Regions from separate parts of the Shewanella sp. S23-S33 genome, predicted to be linked through region 2. Evidence: predicted binding sites of a transcription regulator. Region 2 holds the regulator's gene; the other holds the start of a gene.

Region 1 (3,432 bases), on a different contig from region 2:
GAAGTGCTCGGCCACGGCTATTTACCACTCGCCCATTCAGCGCGCTGCTTTACCGCTAGACACAAACAGCTCACGAAAGATCATTGCGAAACGGTATGCCGTGAATACAGTAAAGGACTACTCGCGCAAACCCAAGAGCAGCAACCTTTACTCAGGCTCAATGGAATTCAAACCCAATCCGCTAGCTGTTTAGATTTACGCAGTGAAATAGCGGCAATGACACAAATGGGGGTCGATGTGTTTCGAGTATCACCCAGTAGTCTTGACTGCATCACTAAAGCCAATGCTTTGGTTGATACGATTCAAGCGACTAAAAATACTCAGGATTTCTCAATGAATAGCAACCTTGATATAACCCAGTGCAACGGTTATTGGTTTGGTGAAGCGGGCCTTGCTGTGCATGTGAATCCATAGCCTAAAGCTGAAGATAAGCCTAAATTTAAAGATAACTCAGCCAATGATTTTGGGATCTTGGCTGAAGCTTAACTGGCTAAAAAGCAGCACACTTGTCCAACACAATAAACTTCCCAGTCCAATCCATTCTAGTAGGGCTGGCCACCACAAAGTAGGACGCGGCAGTTGCAATACCATCTCCTGATAAAACGGTCTATCGCCTTCGGTCAAACCTAAATTGAGCTGTGGTGCATACAGAAACGTCAACATGCTACATAAGACTATTAACGCCAACAACCCAGTCCAACGGCCAAAGTTAGACTTGCCGAAACAGACCAAGGCTAAGTAGAAGATCGCACTCAAACTCCCCAGATAGAAAAACCATTTCAGCCCAAGAACATGCAAGTGATACACGTTCACCGGAAATAATCCCACGCTCGCTAAAGCCAGAAAAGTGAGAGCCAAACTGATAAAGAAAGGGTATCCCCAGCAAGAAGTCACCTGCTGCAAAGAAGACAAACAATAGAAAACGAGGCTTAAACTGCCAAAAAACAACCCACCGTTAAGAATGACAGCGAAAGACGAATGACCATAAGTCCCTAATTCACTTAGGGTGTGATTCAAAAAATTGAAGCGATGGAATTCAGAATCATCGAACCCCAAAACAGTAATAACAATGCCAATTAAAAGCCCAAAGATCCCCAAAAAACCAAACTTAATGGCCAGTGTTGAGCCGCCTTTAATCGTAACCTTCTGTACTTTTGCGATCATGAATACTAGAGCTGGATGGGAGTAATACTAACTTACATGGAAATGAGAAGATTTAAAGCGGCGGGTATCCGCTTTATGAATAATATTTTTACTTTCATCGTTATTTGCGACTTTTTAGTCAATCACAAAAGCATCAAGATAATGGAGAAGGTCACTTTTAGAGATAAGTCGATTTAAAGGCTTATCGCATAAAAATGTGTCCTAGTGCCCAAGGCTCCTTAACATTACCGCGATATGCACAACAGGTTCTCGCCAATGCTATATAGCCAGAGTTATCTCTATTGCACTTTCAAATCGAACAGAAAACCAGCCAACATGGCGGTAGCGCTAAAGTTACTGATGTTTTTTTGTGCAGAAATAACATCTAGATAGTTTCACACACATCAGTAAACAAGTAATTAACCAGTCGTTAACCCACCTAAGGTAAGTGATGGTAAAACTATGTTTAATAATGCTTTTACAGTAATATAAGCCAATATAGCCACTCTTAATTTATCGACAACTGAAGTAAAATAACTATGCTGTTTTGCTGCTTATATCAAACTAACTAGCGAATCGTTTTACATAGAGAAGCTAAGCGAGTAATCTTCCCCATTCTCGTTTTTGAGTTGAATTTAAATGCACCTTAATTAGCGTCGACAGCTTGTTACGTGCGGCTATTTATTCAAATTTACCATGTACGACTCGTACTTTAAGGTGTACAATATTGGCTACTGAAAATAAAAACCGAAACATTAAGACGATACTCACCTTTATCGTCCCTTCGCTGATTGGTCTGTTGTTATTTATGACCCCTATCAGCTACAACGATGCGATCACAATTCCTATCGCTATCATATCTAAAGCACTGCAAGGCGCATTGAGCGGTGTGCTAACCCTCATAGTGACTATTATTGTTGTGACTACGGCGCTGGCCTCTTTGCTGTCAAAAGTGTTTAAGCCCACATTCGTTACGCAAAATCACTTCCTTAATGGTTTATTGAATGTCAGCCCTATGTGGTTGACGACTCGGATCTTAGGTGCAGTGTTTATCGTACTGACTTACTTAGGTTTAGGTCCAGAGATCATCAACTCCTCGAGCACTGGCGCATTAGTCTTAAACGACTTATTACCTGTGTTGTTCTCGGTATTTATCTTTGCAGGTATGTTACTGCCGCTGCTGCTGAACTTCGGCCTACTCGAGCTCTTTGGCACACTCTTAACGAAAGTCATGCGTCCCGTGTTCAATCTACCGGGTCGTAGTGCTATCGATTGTATGGCCTCATGGTTAGGTGATGGCAGTGTCGGCATTTTGCTGACCAGCAAACAATACGAAGCCCGTTTTTATACCCAGAGAGAAGCCGCAGTTATTGGTACAACCTTCTCGGCGGTATCTATTACCTTCAGCTTAGTGGTGATCTCACAAGTTAAGTTAGAGCATATGTTTGTGCCCTTCTATTTGACTGTGTGTCTCGCCGGTTTTGCCGCCGCTGTGATTGTGCCTAAATTGCCACCATTATCGTGGAAGAAAGACAACTACATAGATGACACACCACGCATGCCAGATGATGAGCTGATCCCAGCAGGACATGGCGCCTTATCTTGGGGCTTTGATAAAGCCTTAGAAAAAGCCGCCAGTGCTGGTGGCATAAAAGCGGTCTTAAATGAAGGTATTAAAAACGTTGTCGATATGGTGTTTGGTATTATCCCTGTGGTAATGGCCATTGGTACGCTGGCACTGATTATTGCCGAGCACACGCCCATCTTTAACTATCTGGGGATGCCGTTTATTCCATTACTCGAATTACTGCATATTCCAGAAGCCACTGAAGCCTCTAAAACAATCGTGGTCGGTTTTGCGGATATGTTTATTCCGTCAATCCTTGCCAGCTCAATTGAATCAGATATGACCCGCTTTGTAATTGCAGCCTTATCTGTGACTCAGTTGATCTATATGAGTGAAGTCGGTGCACTGCTTATCGGCAGTAAAATTCCCGTCAACTTCGTTGAGCTTTTCGTGGTGTTTATTCTACGCACCTTAGTGACACTGCCTGTTATCGCAGGTGTAGCGCATTTATTGTTCTAACATTACGCTAGTTTGGGCCTAACGTAGATTTTAATGTAAGTCCAACAAGCGTTCTAAAAAAGGGGAGTCAGATTAACTGACTCCCCTTTTTGCACTAACTCATACACGAACTGGCTGTTTTGATTATATCGCGTGACTTAATCGTACAATCTCCACTCGACACCACACAACTCACTTTGGGACAGAAATGCGTTGGAAAGTAG
Region 2 (3,432 bases):
AACAATCATGCTCAATTATTGATGTTTATTAGGTGAAAAACTGCAAGTAAACTGGATCCAATGTAAATCATCTGAGTGGGACAATGAAATGAAAATCGCAATTTTAGGTGCAACGGGTTGGATTGGTGGTGCAATTTTAAAAGAAGCACAGAGTCGTGGACATCAAGTGACAGCGTTAGTGCGTGACCCAAGCAAGTTATCCGTGGCTGACGTAGTAGTACATGCCGTGGATTTAGAGCAGCCATTGGTCGCCGATACCTTTGCTGGTGTAGATGTCGTGATTGCCGCCGTTGGTGGCCGCGCCCAACAAAATCATGGTCTAGTGGCGAGTACGGTTCAGCATTTACTGGATGTGCTGCCTAACGCTAACGTGCCACGTTTATTGTGGGTCGGTGGTGCTGGGAGTTTAGAAGTGGCGCCGGGTGTGACGCTGGTATCTAGCCCAGATTTCCCTGCAGCATATAAAGATGAAGCGTTAGCTCAGGGTGAAGCCTTGAAGGTATTCCGTGCGGCGCAAACGACAATCAATTGGACGTTTGTGAGCCCTGCGGCTGAGATATATCCCGGTGAGAGTGAAAGCCCGTACCGTCTTGGTGGCGACAGCTTCTTTACCGATGCCAATGGTCAAAGTCGTATCTCTGTAACCGATTACGCAAAAGCCATGGTAGACGAAGCCGAACAGGGCACTCACGCAAATCAGCGTATCAGCGTGGCTTACTGATATCGCTACAGTTGAGTTAGAGATTGTGAGTTAGATATTGTGCTGTAATCTGTAACGTAATCGGGACAATGGCCAAATAACCAGCGCGGCATCGCACTTCAAAAGGTGCAGGTAAAATAGAACAGGTCAGCTCACTGACCTGTTTTTTTTATTCTGCGTAATTGAATAAAGATTTGATGGTTTCTAAGGTATCGGCGATATCTTGGATGCTCGATGGGCAAATGAAGATAGTGTCATCACCGGCAATCGTACCCAAAATGCCTTCTGGTTTACCGATAGAATCCAACAAGCGGGCAATCAGCTGCGCGGCACCTGGGCTAGTTCGCACGACGATCATCGCTTGGTTGTGATCGACGTCGAGTACCAAATTCTTCAGTGGGCTACCCGCGGTGGGTACGCCTAATTCGGCTGGTAAGCAATACACCATCTCTTGCTTAGCGTTGCGAGTCCGCACTGCGCCGAACTTGCTGAGCATGCGTGACACTTTTGATTGGTTAATATTACCAAAGCCTTCAGCTTGCAAGGCGGTGACGATTTCACTCTGAGAGCCAAAGCGCTCTTCTTTTAAAATCGACTTAAAAATTCTAACAAGGTCATCCTGATTCTTGGTCGTTTGCATAATATTATTATTCGTTATTCAAAAAAACAGGCCCATTTTGAATATTTTTAGAAAAATTGTCAACAAATAACCAGATTGGTTGAATAAAAATTCACTAAGCCCCAGTGGTTAAGCGTTTGTAGGGGGCGTAAAAATCCCAATTTGAGTAATTGTCCTACATTGCTTCTACATTATTCCGGAATTCTTTTGTCCCACGACTAAGGGATAATTGAAATTGTTGTGACATTCCAGTAATGTGACGCCAACGCAAATTAGATCCATGTCACACATATCCGAGAAATAACGGAGATAACTATGAAAGTTGCTGTACTTGGTGCTGCTGGTGGTATCGGCCAGGCTCTTGCCCTACTGTTAAAAACTCAATTGCCTGCGGGTTCACAATTGTCTCTATATGATATCGCACCGGTAACTCCGGGTGTTGCGGTTGACTTGAGCCACATTCCAACTGCTGTTGAAATCAAAGGTTTTGCTGGTGAAGATCCAACGCCTGCCCTAGTGGGTGCTGACGTTGTTCTAATTTCTGCTGGTGTTGCGCGTAAGCCTGGTATGGATCGTTCTGATCTGTTCAATATCAATGCGGGTATCGTTCGCAACCTGATCGAAAAAGTAGCGGCAACTTGCCCTACGGCTTTGGTTGGCATTATCACTAACCCAGTCAACACGACCGTAGCTATCGCTGCTGAAGTGATGAAAAAAGCGGGTGTTTATGATAAAAACCGTCTGTTCGGTATCACGACATTAGACGTGATCCGCTCTGAAACTTTCATCGCCGAATTAAAAGGCCTGAACGTTGCTGACGTTAAAGTGAATGTGATCGGCGGCCACAGCGGCGTGACTATTCTGCCATTACTGTCTCAAGTTGAAGGCGCGACTTTCACTGACGAAGAAGTGGCAAGTCTGACGACTCGCATCCAAAACGCGGGTACCGAAGTGGTTGAAGCTAAAGCCGGTGGCGGAAGCGCGACTCTGTCTATGGGTCAAGCGGCTTGCCGTTTCGGTCTGTCTCTGGTTCGTGGTCTGCAAGGCGAGGCTAACATCGTTGAATGCGCCTATGTTGACGGCGGCAGCGAGCATGCTGAATTCTTCGCACAACCTGTGCTGTTAGGCAAAAACGGTATTGAAAAAGTACTGCCTTACGGTGAAGTGAGTGCATTCGAAGCTAACGCTCGTGATTCTATGTTAGATACGCTGAAAGGCGATATCAAACTAGGCGTTGATTTCGTTAAATAATATTTCGGATAATCTTTTTAGATTATGAGGAATTAAAAACGGAGCCATTGAGCTCCGTTTTTTTATGCCTGGGTTTTATACTTTACTAAGCTAATTCAGTTGATCAGCGGCGCTTAGTGGGAATTTGGCAGTTATCATCGCAGCGGGCTTTGCCCGTCAGTAAATAAGATATGCGATATCTGTGTTTTGCGAATCTGAGATAGCACCAATCGGCCACAGTTTTAATCACGGGCAGGCGTAACAGTTGGATCCAGGCGCGCGTCCCTGTCAGTGCCCACGCTTTACAAGTGACATCTAACCCGAGTAACACTTCGCCCGTTGCGGTTTCGCCATGGAGAATCGTATTGGCGTAGTCTTTATTGATATGGCTGAAGCGCTCACTAAAGTCTGGCGCATTTAAATCCTCAAGCGCAATCAAGTTGTTGGGATCGCGCGCTTTCAGTTGACGCATTTCGGCGCTACATAATGGACAATTCCCATCGTAAAAAATCCGCAGTTCCATCGGTATTACCTCTGATGACTTGATCACAATACTTGAAGTAAGTACTCAAGCTTGGTTTTCTTCTACCCTATACGCAGAAGAAAGGGTTTTAGATCGAAGTGATTGTAGAACGGATCAGCATCTCATTTGGCTTTTTGTTAGGTAAAATTCAAATGAGTGCAGTAACATCTTGGTTATTAATCAGTTTAACTTGATTGCTGATTTTTAAGTGAACAAGGTAAAGCCTGACAAATAACGACTCAAAAGGATAGGTATGACATCTCCCATCATTATCACAGGCGTGGGTAAACGCATAGGTTACGCCTTAGCCAAACATTTTCTCGCCCAAGGTCAGCGTGTGATTGGTACTTATCGCAGCCA

The links. The regulator ArgR, encoded in region 2, controls arginine synthesis, uptake and breakdown. The targets are predictions, from matches to a motif close to ANTGAATANNTATTCANT.
Region 1: the regulator ArgR is predicted to act here: its motif matches at 1,772-1,789, upstream of ACHA99_RS13845 (YjiH family protein).

Annotation. Positions count from the first base shown of each region.
Region 1 covers NZ_JBHFFD010000052.1:61,744-65,175, forward strand. The annotation lists gene ACHA99_RS13835 (U32 family peptidase) at 1-414, shown strand, start outside; gene ACHA99_RS13840 (hypothetical protein) at 451-1,164, opposite strand; gene ACHA99_RS13845 (YjiH family protein) at 1,871-3,229, shown strand.
Region 2 covers NZ_JBHFFD010000069.1:64,743-68,174, reverse strand. The annotation lists gene ACHA99_RS19275 (NAD(P)-dependent oxidoreductase) at 89-721, shown strand; gene argR (transcriptional regulator ArgR) at 870-1,340, opposite strand; gene mdh (malate dehydrogenase) at 1,635-2,570, shown strand; gene ACHA99_RS19260 (thiol-disulfide oxidoreductase DCC family protein) at 2,674-3,072, opposite strand; gene folM (dihydromonapterin reductase) at 3,326-3,432, shown strand, end outside.